One region of the Crocosphaera sp. XPORK-15E genome, then DNA from elsewhere that is predicted to be linked to it. Evidence: predicted binding sites of a transcription regulator. Region 1 holds the regulator's gene; each other region holds the start of a gene.

Evidence for each region. The regulator NtcA, encoded in region 1, controls nitrogen genes in cyanobacteria. The targets are predictions, from matches to a motif close to TTTGTANCNNNNGNTACAAA.
Region 2: VB691_RS22180 (ammonium transporter) is a predicted target of NtcA. The motif match lies at 2,354-2,373, and genes of this name have one in related genera.
Region 3: VB691_RS02165 (DUF3155 domain-containing protein) is a predicted target of NtcA. The motif match lies at 2,439-2,458, and genes of this name have one in related genera.
Region 4: glnA (type I glutamate--ammonia ligase) is a predicted target of NtcA. The motif match lies at 2,560-2,579, and genes of this name have one in related genera.

The regions. Positions count from the first base shown of each region.
Region 1 covers NZ_JAYGHQ010000003.1:133,629-137,779, reverse strand. The annotation lists gene VB691_RS03575 (sulfotransferase family protein) at 1-562, opposite strand, end outside; gene fabI (enoyl-ACP reductase FabI) at 703-1,479, opposite strand; gene ntcA (global nitrogen regulator NtcA) at 1,812-2,489, shown strand; gene VB691_RS03560 (DUF3084 domain-containing protein) at 2,514-3,995, shown strand; gene VB691_RS03555 (pre-16S rRNA-processing nuclease YqgF) at 3,992-4,151, shown strand, end outside.
Region 2 covers NZ_JAYGHQ010000024.1:26,399-30,549, reverse strand. The annotation lists gene VB691_RS22190 (FAD-binding oxidoreductase) at 1-1,233, opposite strand, end outside; gene ribD (bifunctional diaminohydroxyphosphoribosylaminopyrimidine deaminase/5-amino-6-(5-phosphoribosylamino)uracil reductase RibD) at 1,267-2,352, opposite strand; gene VB691_RS22180 (ammonium transporter) at 2,589-4,109, shown strand.
Region 3 covers NZ_JAYGHQ010000002.1:144,860-149,010, forward strand. The annotation lists gene VB691_RS02140 (hypothetical protein) at 1-50, shown strand, start outside; gene VB691_RS02145 (hypothetical protein) at 162-395, opposite strand; gene VB691_RS02150 (hypothetical protein) at 451-609, opposite strand; gene VB691_RS02155 (Fe2+-dependent dioxygenase) at 751-1,419, shown strand; gene VB691_RS02160 (cofactor assembly of complex C subunit B) at 1,501-2,028, shown strand; gene VB691_RS02165 (DUF3155 domain-containing protein) at 2,097-2,411, opposite strand; gene VB691_RS02170 (GAF domain-containing sensor histidine kinase) at 2,647-3,972, shown strand; gene VB691_RS02175 (PEP-CTERM sorting domain-containing protein) at 3,974-4,151, opposite strand, start outside.
Region 4 covers NZ_JAYGHQ010000067.1:175,337-179,487, forward strand. The annotation lists gene VB691_RS25280 (translocation/assembly module TamB domain-containing protein) at 1-1,583, opposite strand, end outside; gene apcB (allophycocyanin subunit beta) at 1,819-2,328, opposite strand; gene glnA (type I glutamate--ammonia ligase) at 2,651-4,075, shown strand.

The DNA.
Region 1 (4,151 bases):
GACAAATTAAGCGAATTTGAGTCTGAGGATCTTGACAGATTTGTTCATAGTGAAAAATGGGATAATGACAAACTGCTTGAGCATAGGCTAAGTAAGCTTCTCCAAAAGATTGAATCTCCAAATTTAAGTGAGGAAATATGCGCGTCATCGACTCATAAACATCTGCCACACGACGGACGATCACCACAGGTAAAGAAGTTAATCCATAATGGGATAAATATAAATCTTGTTCCAATAAGAAACTGGGTGTCAATATATTATTACTAATAGGGTTATCGATAAAGTTGGCCGCTGTCCAGTCACGAATAATTAGATGCTTATTTGATGCTTTGGCTTGAGTGGCCAAAAAATGTATCTGTTGACCATAGGACTTATGGACAAACTCATCTAGCTGATCATCTTTGAGAAGATCAAGCCAATCTTGTGCCTGCTCAGCAATGGGATGTACTGAAGCTAGGGGATTAACTTCAGATAGAATAAGATTGCCCGCTATACTCCCTAAACATCGATTAACTAACGTCCCTCCCGAACGAGGATAAGCATAGATAATAGGAATTTTCATCAATAGGTATCAGAAACTATAACTCAACAGTATTCAGTGATTATCATACCTTATTTAAGAAATTTTGTGACAGGTTATCAGCCCAAAAAGTAGGTGAATATTACAAAAAAATGAGGGGGAAAATCCCTCATTTTTGATTTTTACATTCCCATAATTTCGTAACCCGCATCCACATAAATGATTTGTCCGGTGATCCCACTGGCCAAGTCACTACACAAAAAAGCCGCCGTATTACCCACCTCTAATTGAGTTACTGTCCGTTTCAAAGGGGCCACATTTTCCACATGACGCATCATATCTAAAATGCCCCCTACCGCAGAAGAAGCTAAAGTACGAATAGGCCCCGCAGAAATACCATTCACCCGAATATTATTAGGGCCTAATTCCGCCGCTAAATAGCGCACACTCATCTCTAACCCAGCTTTAGCCACTCCCATCAAATTATAATTAGGAATGACTTTGACACCCCCTACATAAGTCAAAGTGACAATACTGCCGCCTTCAGTCATCAAAGGTTTAGCATATTTAGCCATATTAGCCAAAGAAAAGGTACTAATTTCCAGGGACTGACTAAACGCTTCACGGGAAACCCCACTAAAGTCGCCCCCTAACCCTTCCTTATCTGCAAAAGCCAAACAATGGATTAAAATATCTAACTTTCCCCAAGTATCAGCCACCGCTTGAAAAGTTTCCGCCACCTGGGCCTCATCTTGAACATTACAAGGTACAAAAATGGACGGGTTGAGGGGTTCAACCACATCTCTGACTTTCTTCTCAAAACGTCCTTTTTCATCGGGTAAATAGGTAACACCGAGGTTGGCCCCCGCTTTATGGAGTTGTTGAGCAATTCCCCAAGCGATCGAGCGATTATTAGCAATTCCTGTAACGAGCGCGTTCTTTCCGGTTAAATCTAACATAGTCTTCTGGACAATTGGACAAGTTTTCTAAGCATTATGCCCCCATTATGGAAGATGGGTAGCTATAATCATTGACAGAACGAGGGATGTATCATCCCAATAGGAACATTGTGAAGCAAAACGTAGCAAAAACCCTTGAAGATACGTTAAAGTGTTGTTTCTATCATTAACTTATAGCAGTGTGCAGTTGAATGAGGTATAGTATACGGGTTTCAAAACCATTAACTATAAGGGTTTTACTTCTGACTTCAAACTTCAAACTTCTGACTTCTGCTCTATCACCCCTTGGTGTTTTCAGACCCCTTATTTTTCCGGTGTTATATTAAAGTGTGATGGAAATATCTGTACCACAGGATAAACCCTTAGCAGCCGTTTTTCGCCGCATTGGTGGCGGCCCCTATCCCCCTGTCGTGGAACCCTTTGAACGGGGCAAAACGATCTTTTTCCCTGGTGATCCCGCCGAGAGGGTTTACTTTTTGCTCAAAGGTGCGGTCAAACTCTCCCGTGTCTATGAAGCAGGGGAGGAAATTACCGTGGCCTTATTGAGAGAAAATAGTGTGTTTGGGGTACTTTCCCTAATTACCGGCCAACGCTCAGATCGCTTTTATCATGCGGTGGCCTTTACTCCGGTGGAATTATTATCTGCCCCCATTGAACAAGTAGAGCAGGCCTTAAAAAGTAATCCAGATTTGTCGATTTTAATGCTTCAGGGGTTATCTTCACGGATTTTACAAACAGAAATGATGATTGAAACCCTCGCTCATCGTGATATGGGTTCCCGTTTGGTCAGTTTTCTGTTAATTTTATGTCGGGACTTTGGTGTACCGACTCCTGAAGGGATTCGCGTTGACTTAAAATTGTCTCATCAAGCGATCGCCGAGGCCATTGGTTCTACCCGTGTGACTGTCACTCGTTTGTTGGGAGATTTACGTCAGGAAGAAATGATTTCTATTCATAAGAAAAAAATCACTGTTCATAATCCTGTAGTCCTTAGTCAGCAATTTACCTAACGTTCTTATCAATGTTAAAAGCGAATGACCAGTGCTTATATCCTAATTGCAGCCGTTTTAATCTTAGGAGGCTTGATCGCGGCATTGGGCGATCGCTTAGGCACCAAAGTTGGCAAAGCTCGACTAACCATTGGTAATCTTCGTCCGAAACAAACGGCGATTGTTGTTACTGTCTTGACGGGAGCTTTGATCGCCGCTTCTACCTTTGGAGTTTTATTAACCTTTAGTAAATCTCTCAGAGAAGGACTATTTGAACTTGATGAAATTCAAAAACAATTACGGGTTGCTAAAGCTGATTTAGAAAGGTTTGCCATTGATAAAAAGGATATTCAACAAAAATTACAAGAAGCAAAAACAGAACAAAATACTGCACAAAAAAAATTAAACTCAACCAATCAAAATTTTTCCAAAGCGAGAAAACAACTCAAATCTGTTTCCGATCAAGCTCGAAAATTACGGACAGATATTACAACTTTACTCAAAGAAAAACAAGCCCTACAAAAAAATAAAACTGAACTCGATCAAGAAATTAAAAGCTTACAAATAGAAGTCCGCAAACGAGATGAAGCACTCAAACAGGGAAAGTCCCAAATTGCTTCCCAAACCCGCATTTTAAATGAACGACAAACCCGCCTCAAAAATTTAGAAACCCGTCTCCAAAGTTTAGAGAAGCAACAAAGTACCCTCCAAACAGAAATTGATAACCGAGATAGTCAAATTGTGGAACTCGATCAAGCTATTAATCAGAAAGATATTGTTCTTAAAAATCGAGAATCTCAGTTAGAACAATTAGAAAGAGAATCCGCTTATTTACAAAAACAAGTAGAAATCTTAGAACAATATTATCAAAATTATCAAGATTTAAGAGAAAGACAAATTGCCATTGTTCGTGGTCAAGTTTTAGCCATTGGTTCAGTGCGTATTGTGGTACCAAAAGCAGGTAATCAAGTGGTTGATGAACTGCTCAGACAAGCCAATAGAACGGCGATCCAATTAGTAGGAAAAGAGGACATTAAACCCGATGAAAGAGTGGTTCAAATTACCCAAGCACAAGTAGAACAATTGATTAAACAATTACAAGATGGCAAAGAATATGTTGTTAGAATTATTTCGGCTGGTAATTATGTACAAGGGGAAAAAGAAGTTCGTGTTTTTGCTGATGTTGTTCTCAATCAAAAGATTTTTAGTGAAGGAGAAACCATTGCCACTGTTTCCATAGATTCTTTAGCATTAACGGAAGAAAATGTGCAAAAAAGACTTGATTTATTGTTAGCAGCTACTCAATTTCGCGCTCGTCGTGCGGGGGTTATTGGTAATATTCAAGTAGGAGATGGTCGCTTAAAAACTGTCATTGATTTTATTGAAAGAATAAAACAATCTGAGGAAGGATTAGATGAACTAAAAGCAGTTACTATTGAGGATACAAAGACCCTCGGCCCTCTAAAAATAAGATTAATTGCCATTAAGAATGATGAAATTATGTTTGAAACTGAAAGTGAACAATGAACAAGGAAAAATCATCAATAATCTTAGGATTTGATCCCGGACGCGATAAATGTGGGATAGCAGTAACCGATAATCAAGGTAAACTTTATTATCATGAAGTTATTGAGTCTAACCAAGCAATGAAAACCCTAAATTCCCTATCTCAACAGTTTCCAA
Region 2 (4,151 bases), on a different contig from region 1:
ATTGCCCTGATATCCCCAAGGTTCAAATTGTTTTTTGATAGTTTTCTTTGCTTCTAAAATGGTGAGAAATCCTCCGCATTCTTGGGACAGCGATCGCAGTTGTTTTAAAATTCCTAAATTTGGTTCTAAGTCCAGTTTAATATGTCCCACCCCACTACTAAGATTTATCATTCCCCATCCTTGATTTTTGGTTAATTCATCAAGTTTAGCTAACAAGTTAACAACTTGATTTGATTTTACTCCTATTTTGCAGTTTATGGTGATGTTTGTGTTAGAAACTCTGATTAAAGATTGTAATTTGTGCCATAGATTTAATTCGATTTCATTTTGATAAAATGTTGTTTTCAGTCCCAATTCTTCAGCGATCACTTTTATCTGTGTACTTTGTTCTTTGATACTTTCAGGAATGCTTTGAAATCTTACTATTAACCCCATTCCTTCCCCTAAGTCCAAGGTTTTGACCACAGAAGCAGATAAAATGTCCGCAGCAGTCGGTTGTAACCCTGATTTAATAAGGGTTTGAGCCGCTATTTTTAGAGCATTTTCCGTCCCTGTCATTACTAAAGTTCCTGATGCTTCAGGAATTGGGTACAATCTCAAGGTAATCTCAGTAATGATGCCTAATGTGCCATAAGATCCAGTAAATAACTTCATTAGGTCATATCCTGCCACATTTTTGACCACTTTTCCTCCTGCTTTCGCTATTTTGCCATCCCATCGCACCAAGGACATTCCTAACACTAAATCTCTTATACCCCCGTAACGTTGTCGCCAATTTCCGGTGTCTCCTGTGGCCATAATACCGCCAATGGTAGCACTTTCAGGGTAGGCAGGATCGATGGGCAAAAATTGTTTATGTGGTTGTAAAATAGCCTGTAAATCTGTTAATTTTGTTCCTGCTTCTACGGTAACAGTTAAATCACTCACCGCATGATCAATAATTCGGTTAAGTTTTTGGGTACTAATAACAAGATTAGCCTGAGAAATTAAACCACCCCAATTTAGTTTACTCCCATTTCCACAGGGAACCATTGACCATTGATTATGGTTGGCTAATTCAACAATTTGACAGAGAGTTTCAAGATCAGGAGGCGTGATTAAATAATTAGGGGAAGAATTATCAGAAATAGTCGTTTCTAGTCGGTTTGTCCAAGAAACATCTACCCTGTCCCAAGGAATAATATTAGGGGAGTCAGGTAAGGAGTCAAATGGTGAGGCGATCGCAGATGTCATGGATACTAATTTTCAAAATGTCTTTGTATTTTATCAAGTCACATATCCTTCAATCAAAATATCTTCATCAACTTGACGAAAACTGACCTCTTTTAACTGTAAAGCATCAGTCATTTTTTCTAAGCCTAAATTACCCACAGGAGAAGCAGCAGCAACCCCACCAATAATTTTAGGGGCAATAAACGCCATAATTTTTTGAATCACCCCATCCGCGATCGCTTCAGCGGACAAAACGCCCCCACATTCCCATAAAACACTAGATAATTCTCGCTCATAAAGGACATCCATTACTTGAGACGGGGATAAAGGAGATAACTCAATCACTTCCACTCCTTTTTGCCGTAATGTTTCTTGTAAGGTCGGATTTTTACCCCATTCTGTAAACACTAAAGTGGGAGCAACATCAATATTCCAGAGGTTGGCCTCACTAGGTAAATGAAGGTTACGACTCATCACCACCCGCAACGGGTTAACCCCTGTTACCTGATGAGTGGTTAACTGAGGATTATCCCGTCTTACTGTATTACCCCCCACAATTACCGCATCACAAGCAGCCCTAATTTGATGTACCATAAGACGGGAAGCCGCACCAGTTACCCAAGCACTATGGCCTGTAGTAGTGGCAATTTTCCCATCAAGAGTCATGGCATATTTTAAGATTCCAAAAGGCTGCTGATGAATAATACGGTGGATAAACGCCTCATTTAAACGACGACAGGCCCCTTCTTCCACCCCAACAATTACTTCAATACCGGCCTCTCTCAATTTTTCAATACCTTTCCCTGATACGAAAGGGTTAGGATCAACCATACCCACCACCACTTTAGCCACCTTAGCGGCGATTAAAGCCTCTGTACAGGGCGGTGTGCGTCCATGATGGTTACAGGGTTCTAAATTGACGTAAACGGTTGCTCCTGCGGCATTTTCCCCCGCATCTCTGAGGGCAAAAATTTCCCCGTGGGGTTCTCCTGCTTTCGGGTGACATCCTTCTCCCACAATTTCCCCATCTTTAACAATTACTGATCCTACCAGGGGATTAGGAGAGGTGCAGCCCAAAGCTTGACGCGCTAACTCTAGGCAACGCTGCATCATCTTCCGATCAAAGGGTTCTTGGTTCATAGATGTATTCAAGGATACAGAAGAAAATCTTAAAATTTGTCAACTTTTGAACAGTAAATCCTAGAATCCCAATTATAAGTGAAAATCCTTAAGTGAGCTTGACGAAATTTCGTTATTATCTGTAGAGTTCATAGATTAAGAATGAGGGAAATGGCTTTTTAAATCATGTTTAAGCTCAAAAGTCCAGTCAATCCCAAAGTTCATGATGTTTCAACTAATAATCTAACCTCAAAAAAATGGTATCAACAAGAACAAAAAAAGACGTTACTCACAGTTTGTGGGACGCACCCTATTGGCAACCGTTTCGCGTGATTGCCCGCTCTTTTTCAGGCTTTTGGATCGCCTGTATTCCTTTAGCAGCCATTATTACCATTGTCTGGAATAAGGCAGTGGTGGCTCAGAATGCAGAAATTAAGATCCTAGAAATTACAGAAGCCACACCCGAAGCAATTATACAACTCCAGGGAACCTTAAATGCTATCTGGGTCTTAATTGCCGCTATTCTGGTCATTTTCATGAATGCGGGCTTCGGAATGCTGGAAACGGGCTTCTGTCGCCAGAAAAATGCTGTTAATATCCTCACCAAAAACCTGATTGTTTTTGCTTTGGCCACCATTGCTTATTGGGCCATTGGTTTTTCTTTGATGTTTGGGGGAACTAATGCCATTATTGGCAGTGGCGGTTGGTTTTTAGCTAGTCAAGATCCCGCTACCTACAACCTCACTCCCTTTCCAGTGGGACTGCCCATTTCAGTCTTTTTCCTCTTTCAAGTCGCTTTTGCGGGAACTGCGGCCACCATTGTTTCCGGTGCAGTGGCTGAACGGATTAAGTTTGTTGACTTTTTAGTCTTTAGTTTGATCTTAGTAGGCATTGCCTACCCCATCACTGGCCACTGGGTTTGGGGTGGCGGTTGGTTAGGAAGCCTAGGGTTTAAAGACTTTGCCGGATCTAGCGTGGTTCACTCCGTTGGCGGTTGGGCAGCTTTAGTCGGGGCTGCCGTTCTTGGCCCTAGAATGGGTAAATATGTAGATGGTCGTCCCCAAGCAATTCCGGGCCATAATATGAGTATTGCTACCTTGGGCTGTCTCATTCTTTGGATCGGTTGGTTTGGGTTTAACCCTGGTTCTCAATTGGCGGCGGATAGTCATGTTCCTTACATTGCCGTTACCACCAACTTAGCGGGGGCCATGGGGGGCATTGTCGCCCTGTTTGTCTCTTGGGCCAAAGATAAAAAACCTGACCTTTCTATGGTCATCAATGGTATTTTAGCGGGGTTAGTGGGTATTACTGCGGGTTGTGAGGGCGTATCTTACTGGGGTGCGGTGATCATTGGTGCTGTTGCAGGTGTCTTAGTTGTCTATGCCGTCGGTTTCATTGATGGCGTTCTCAAAATTGATGACCCTGTGGGAGCGATCTCCGTTCACTTAGTTAATGGTATTTGGGGAACCTTCGCCGTTGGCTTATTTAATCAAGAAGTTGGGTTATTCTACGGCCACGGCATTGGTCAACTGATTAATCAAATTATTGGCATCGTTGCCATCGGACTGTTTACCATTGTCTTTAGTGTGGCTGTTTGGACAGCCCTCAAAGCAACCCTAGGCATTCGTGTCAGCCGCGAAGAAGAGATTCAGGGGTTAGATATCGGTGAACATGGTATGGAAGCTTATCATGGATTTGTAAAAGAACCTGATGGCTTTGCTGGTATGGGTTCTAGCAGTGTCAACGAGTCTGATGTGTCTACGGGCGCAAAGATGTAAGTTTTTACCCATAAAGACTTGAAGCCTGCGATCGCAGGCTTT
Region 3 (4,151 bases), on a different contig from region 1:
TTAGAACACCCCTTCTCAGTGCCATTCAAGTTAAGGTAGGTAACAAGTAAATTTTTTGTGACATTCTAATAATGTGAAAGCTGTTGGTATCCCAGAAATTTGATCTGAAACGAGCCAACAGCTTTTAGTTAGGTTAGGATTTTAGTTAGGTTAGGATTTTATTAGCTTTCGCCACCTTCGCCACCTTCGCCACCTTCGCTGCCGCCATCAGGGGAAGCAGAATCATCAGGGGAAGCAGCACCTTCAGGGGAAGCAGCACCTTCAGGAGCAGCCTGTTCAGTAGTTTCTCCAGTTGTACCAGAATCAGCAGGGGTATCACCACCACCACCGCTACAAGCACCTAGGGTTGTGACTAAACCAAGAGCAATCAACAATTGAACAGACTTAGAATTCATTAACATTCTCCTCAAGTAATCTACACGCTTAAATTTTGAGCCGACGTTTAGTCATTTAGTTAGGGGAAGCAGGGGCTTCAGGGGAAGCAGGGGCTTCAGGGGAAGCAGCACCGTCAGGGGAAGCAGCACCGTCAGGGGCTTTATCACCGCCACAAGCACCCAGGGTTGCTACTAAACCAAGAACTAGCAACAATTGAACAGCTTTGAAGTTCATTACCGTTTTCCTCAAGTAATATCGTATCTAAAGCCTACATTCTAAATAGAAGTTCTGAAAATTGCCAATAAATTTATCTTATGAAATCCCCTGCTTTTTGGGATAATAGGTAATGATAAACCCTAAACACTGCTATTTAAGATGATTTTGACCATTGATAATATTCTCACTCCCGAAGAACTCAAACAGTTGATTGACGGGTTATCCCAGGGGAATTTTGTTGATGGGAAAACAACGGCGGGATGGCACGCTCAATTAGTGAAACAGAATACTCAACTGGCTCAAAATGCCCCTCAAACTGCTGAGTTACAAAATTTGGTGCTTGATGCCCTGAGCCGTCATTTGTTGTTTAAATTGGCTATTAACCCTAAATACATCCACTCCCTACGATTTAGCCGTTATGAGGTGGGAATGTCCTATGGCAGTCATACAGACAATGCTTTGATGGGGGGTCAGCAATTTTTTCGTTCTGATGTGTCCTTTACCTTATTTCTCAATGCTCCCGATCGCTATGAAGGGGGAGAATTAATCATTGAAAAACCAGAAGGAGAACTTTGTTATAAACTAGCAGCAGGCTCAATTCTTCTTTATCCTTCCTCGTTTTTACATCGTGTTGAACCTGTTACCACAGGCAGCAGATTAGTTGTTGTAGGATGGATTCAAAGTTTAATTCGAGATCCCATACAACGAGAAATTTTGTTTGATATTGATACGGTACGCCGTTCTATTTTTGCGAAAGAGGGTAAAACGATTGAATTTGATTTATTGGCTAAAACCCATGCTAATTTGTTGCGTCAATGGGCTGAATAAGGGGACTTTTGATCTTCCTCGTGTTGCTGATAAAAGCTACAATATTTAAGTCTCATAGCCCGAAACAAAACCCCTGTGAATATGTCTATTCTTACCTCAACATTTTTTTTGACACTTTTATTGATGGTTGGCCTATTTTTCTTTATTCGGGCCTCTGTCAAAGATCGGACTCAACAAGTCAAATTAATGGCACAATTGCCTAAAATCTCTCTTTTGGAACAGTTACAAACCTATTTTACCCAGAGAGCTTATGACTTGACTGCCGTAGATCCTCAACAGGAAACCATGACATTTGAAGGGTTTGTGCGTCCCAGTTGGTTTTTAGCCATTTTTTTGAGTATCCTAGCGGCGGTGGGACTCCTCTGCTTGGGATTCGTTTTATGCTTTATTTATCCTCCCCTGACCCCTTTATTTTTAGGTATAGGGCTTTTATCGCCTCTAGCTGGCGTTTTTTATTGGAAAAAGGCTGGCCGACTCGAAAAAGTCCGTCTAACCCTAGAAAATACCACAGAATCAGCTTTAGGAGAATGTAGTGTCGTCACGGTTATCGCCCACAGGGATGAATTGATCCAACTACAACAAACACTTGCCCTAAAACCCATCAGTTGATTATAATCATTAAACGCAGAAAACCCCCAACTTGGCATCGGGGGCTCTGCAAATTGTGAGATTAGTCGTCAACCAGCAACGGCTGGGGTTTTGCTCGGTACTGGGGGCTGGAATTCCCTTAAACTGGGAAAGAGGAAGTGATTTTCTTCAACGTACTGAGCGCCGAATAAACCCTTTTCTGCCCAAAAATATCGATCGGTGGTGTGTTCGTTTCGTTTTACAATTAATAAAGCCGGTGCTTGTATCCCAATTTCATGAATATACTTTCTGGCTGCGGTAACAGGTTTATCTTCACCGCTTTCAATATTGTACTGGGGTACAAGTTCGAGAATTTTCCGACCTTCCTGGCGACGACGACTCTTACGCTTGCGTTTTCTGGCCAACCCTTTTACCTCCTATTTCGGCTAAACACTGTAATCATAGTTACAAAAGCCGTGCCAATTATATCCGTTTCATTTCAAAAAATCAAGTGTCTCTCCCTAAGTTGTGGATTTTCATAATCCCGCTAATTCCCGCTATAATCACATTTTTAGCCAATCTGCCAGAGGGATTAGTCATTTTTGCTTTACAAAAGTTTTATTTTTGAAACAAAAGTTAATAAAAAGATGTTTAATTCTTATGTTTTCTTCGACAGCGACCCTTCCTTCTCCTAGTCAAGACTTTATCATCTTGTGTCAATCCCAGGTCACTTTGTTGTACCAAACCCTACAAGCAGACTGGAGTGCTGTCTATTTGACGGGGGAAAAAGATGGTCAACAGATGGATCTCATTCCCATTGTGGTCTATCCGCCGACGGAAACCATTCAAACCGGGGAGACTACCTCGATTAAGTTACCTGAGAGTTGGCAAGATTTAGAGAATGCTGTCTCCTTCCCGATGGTTAAGTTTTCTCAGATTTCCCAATCTTTGCCCCCTAACCGAGAAAGCAAACCCATAAAATGGGGAGAAAATCCTAATAAGATAGGGCCATATCAATTGATCTTACCATTAATTCATCAAGAGATTGTGGTGGGTTTGTTAGTGACTCGACGGCAAAATAATCCTTGGCAACCAGAAGAATTGAGCCAAATTGAGAAAATAACCCGAACTTTGGCCATTGCGCGTCTTTTAGATCAACGTCAAGGTTGGTATCAACAACAGTTAAACCAGCAACAGATTCAACAACAGCAACAAGGCGATCGCCTGGATGATCTGTTTCATCAAATCCGTAACCCCATCACCGCCTTACGGATTTTTGGTAAGCTACTGTTAAAGCGGTTTGTCTCCGATGACAAAAACCGTGCCATTGTGGAGAACATGGTCAGAGAGAGCGATCATTTACAAGAATTGCTCCAAGAATTTGAGACAAATCAAGAAGCGATCGCAGCTAAGACTGATCTTATTACTCTAAATACCGATTGTATCCCTTCTGCTGACCCTAAGCCCCTTTCCTTACCAGGTGCAGCAATGGAGTTAAAAAAGATTAACTTGGAGGAAGTATTAGAACCCATTCTTATTTCTGCTCAATCAATTGCTCAAGAGAAGGGAATTAAGGTGCAATCAGAAATTTTTGGGGAGTTATCCCCTGTTTGGGGCAATAATTCGGCCTTACGGGAAGTCTTGAGTAACTTAATTGATAATGGGATTAAATATACCCCGAAACCTGGCCAAGTCAAAATTAAGCTAGGGTTATCGAGGGTTAAAGGGGAAAAAATATATCAAGGCATTGCCATTGAAGATACAGGTTATGGCATTCCTTTAGAAGATCAAGCTCATATTTTTGAGCGACATTATCGAGGGATACAGGCCCAAGGGGAGACACCAGGAACTGGGTTAGGCCTTGCCATTGTTAAAGAATTGATGGCTCTTATGGGGGGAATAATTGAATTATTAAGTCCGACGGATCATGTAAGAAACCGAGGAACAAGTTTTATTATTTGGTTGCCTTTGGCCGAAGAATGTTAAGTTATTGTTTCTTCAAAAATAAAGCACCTAACCCCAACAAAAATAAAGCTCCTACGGTCTGAGGCTCAGGTATTTCTGTCCGTTCAGGGATGTTTCCAATAACAATATTGGCACTGGCCCTAAATGATGTATCATCTTCAAATTCAGGATAAGCTAATGTTGTAGCATCACTGAAAAAG
Region 4 (4,151 bases), on a different contig from region 1:
TTCAAATTAATAGCATCAGCGATAATATTTCCTTGCCAATTTCCTCCCATATAGGTCAAATTATAAGCATTAATTGTTCCTCCTGCTAGTTTGAAATTAGCAGTTCCTTTCGCTTTAAATGTCTTTGGTTGTTTCAAATTTCCCGACAAATTAATCTGAGTTGAAACTTGACCCAGGTTGAGGGGAACTGTCTTATTATAAAGATTAGCGACAGAAGCAGAGGGAATATTTTTACCTTTTATATCAACTATAAACTGGGGAGAATAAGGACTTAAAGCAAGCTTTCCTGTCCCGATAATTTTTCCTCCTAGGGTGGGAATTGCCTGAAAATCTTTAACAATTAAATGAGACTTAGTTAGTTGTAAATTAGCATTAATTGACTCTAAATTAACCCGATCAATTTTAGTTGTTTTATCATTAGAAAGAGCAATCGATAAATCAGGATTATTCAAATCACCCTGAACCGTCAAAGAAGCTTTGAGATTCCCTGATAGTGGTAGTTGGGGGGCAGTTTGTTTAATAGTTTTAAAGATAGATTGAATAGAAGTAGCTTGAGTTTTAGCAGTTAAATTATAGCCCTTTTCAAGATCAATATTTCCCCGCACCACTCCGGTAACTTCCCCAAACTGAGTCACCACATCATCAAACTTAATTTGTCTATCTTTAAAGAGTAATTGTCCTTGAGTTTGGAAAGGTTGGGGAAGGTTAGCAACTTGTCCAGTGACTTGATGAAGGGTTGCCACTCCTTGTAACCTTGGTAATTGATTTCCTCTGAGTTTAACCTCTAAATTCGTATCAAGTTTACCCTGTGTTAAATCTAGAGGAAGGGGAATTAAACGACTAATTTCCGTTGCCGTAAGTTGATGACTTCTCAGCAATAAATTAACCTCTTGATTTTGAGTATCAGCAACCCCAGAAATCTTAAAATTACCTCCATTAACCAAATGGGAGTCTACCTCAAATTGAATCTGATCATTATTATTATTCTTAATAAACTTTGTTTGACTCGATAAATCCTTTAATTGAACAGATGCTTGTTTTTCCCCCGTTATTGACCGCGAAACTAACACCGCATCAGCATTTTTTATTTGTAAAGCTTTTAATTTAATTGGATTATTAGGATTCAGAGTATCAAATTCTGTTAAGATCCAATTACCTTCTTTCCCCTGTTCAAGATAAATATTAGGAGAGACAACAGTAACAGAAATTTCTAGCTTTTTTTCTATAAAAAATTTAATCGGATCATAACTGATCGCCAACGCAGACATAGATACTTTAGCAGGATCAGTAGGTGTGGTTAAAATATCAGTTTCCCCAAAACGGACTTGGTTGAGAGAAAAAGATTGCAAATTACCCAATTTAACGGGACGATTGAGAAAATTACTCAATTCCTGTGCAACCAGAGGGGAAAGATATCGCTGTATGAGCAACCCCCCCGCAACCAAACCCCCACCCATTCCTATCACCAAAACAGTCGCACCCCAACCTATCAGGGAACGATAGCGGGGCTTTCCTTGAGGTTGCTTTTTAAGAGGACAAGATAAGTCAAAGTCCCGTTTTTTGTGAGAAAGGTCTTTCATCATCAGAAAATTGGGTAGAAACCCCGTGCTTTGAGCATCGGCTTTACAATCCCTTGCGGGACCTAGTTTTTGAATCAGTATAACCCCAGGAACTAGAAAACCTGTTTAAGTATCTTTGCCCAACTCAAGGTCAGATAGCCTAGTTTAACAATTTTTTCCAAATTTCCCTACCTCTCAAATAAAAAAGCGATCGCCCTTCTAGATTAGGCGATCGCCCTTAACCGTTCAAAAACTGAACTTAGAGAGAAATTTCGCTAAATTCACGGGTCATGTGATCAAAAGGTTGATCAATAAAGGAAGTATCTTCAATACCAGCATCAGCGGCCATGGTTTTAATCATTTCCTTCATAATCTGAATTCCCCGAACCGTTGGCCCAATGGGAACCCCCAAAGAATTATAGGTTTCCCGTAACCCTTGTAATACCCGTTCATCGAGGACATTGGGATCACCCGCTACCAAGGCATAACTAGCGTAGCGTAGATAATAATCCATATCCCGTAAACAAGCCGAATAACGGCGGGTAGTATAGGCGTTACCACTGGGACGAATTAACTCTGGAACCTCCTCAAACAGTTGAAGGCCGGCCCCTTTGACAATATCAGCAGAATTCCCATTAATGAGGGCAGCAACTTGAATTCGGGCGGTTCCTGACTCAAAATAGGATTTGAGACTAGCGATCGCATCGCGATCTAAAAAACGGCCCGTAACGTCATAGTTTCTAATTAGGTTAGTGACAGCATCTCGCATTAAAGTTTTCTCCCAACGACATTTTTTTTATGGCTTATCAGGAAGCCAGATGTTCCTTTTTATTTATAATCCCACAGGGATGAACCCCAAGCGAAATTGTCTAACAAAGTCGTCCTTTCTTTCGCAATCGTTAACTTTTTGATACACTTCTTTACAGAAAACCCAAATTTTTCCCAATTTGGGCCAAGCCTCTGCAAAATTTAGTATTGTTTACAGATTTGATCTATAAAATCCGTATCCTACTATACAAACCATCTGGTTAGGTATCTTTACCATCAGTGATTTGAGGCTAAATATATATTGACACCCGAAGGAGTCTTCCATGGCTGAAACGCCCCAAGAAATCTTAAAAATGGTTCAGGACCAAGACATTAAAATCATTGACCTGAAATTCATTGATATGCCAGGAACCTGGCAACATTGCTCTTTCTACTACGATCAAATTGACGAAAACTCTTTTGTTGATGGTGTTGCCTTCGACGGTTCGAGTATTCGGGGTTGGAAAGCCATTAATGAATCTGACATGATGATGGTTCCCGATCCCAAAACTGCGTGGATCGATCCCTTTTATGAAGAACCCACCCTCAGTCTGATTTGTGGGATCAAAGAACCTCGCACGGGAGAATGGTATAGTCGTGACCCCCGTACCATTGCAGGGAAAGCCGTTGAATACCTGAAAAGCACTGGTCTGGGTGATACCGCTTTTATTGGCCCAGAAGCAGAATTTTTCATTTTTGATGATGTACGTTTTGACCAAACCGAAAACACAGGCTACTATTACGTCGATAGTGTAGAAGGACGCTGGAATACGGGACGGCAAGAAGAAGGCGGTAACTTGGGCTATAAACCTGGTTATAAGCAAGGTTATTTCCCTGTGGCCCCTACTGACACCAGCCAGGATATGCGGACAGAAATGCTGTTAACCATGGCTAAATGTGGGGTTCCCATTGAGAAACATCACCACGAAGTAGCCACTGGGGGACAAAATGAATTAGGGTTCCGCTTTGCGACTCTGGTAGAAGCGGCTGATTATTTGATGACTTACAAATATGTCATCAAAAACGTGGCTAAGAAGTATGGCAAAACCATCACATTTATGCCCAAACCCTTATTTAACGATAATGGTTCAGGAATGCACGTCCACCAGTCTATCTGGAAGGGAGGACAACCCTTATTCTGGCAGGAAGGTAATTATGCCAATTTGAGCAAAATGGCCTTAAATTACATCGGTGGCATTTTAAAACACGCCCCCGCTTTGTTAGGCTTAACCAACCCTACCACCAACTCTTATAAGCGTCTCGTACCTGGGTTTGAAGCCCCCGTTAACCTCGCTTATTCCCAAGGAAACCGTTCAGCGTCTGTTCGTATTCCTTTATCGGGCCCTAACCCCAAAGCAAAACGGTTAGAGTTCCGTTGTCCTGATGCCACCTGTAACCCCTATTTAGCCTTTGCAGCGATGCTATGCGCGGGTATTGACGGCATTAAGAACGAAATTGACCCCGGAGAGTCTTTAGACGTAGATATCTACGATCTCACCCCTGAAGAACTCAGCAAAATTCCTTCGACCCCTGGTTCCTTAGAACAAGCTTTAGAATGCTTAGAAAAGGATCATGGTTTCTTAACTGATACCGGAGTCTTTACGGAAGATTTCATCGAAAATTGGATCGAGTACAAACTTGATAATGAAGTTAACCCCATGCGGTTACGTCCTCATCCTTATGAGTTTGCTCTTTACTATGATGTTTAGGGTTTAAGTTATCATTCATTGATAAAAATTGCCACCTTTAAGGTGGCGTTTTTTTTGTTATCGAAAACTTGGGTTT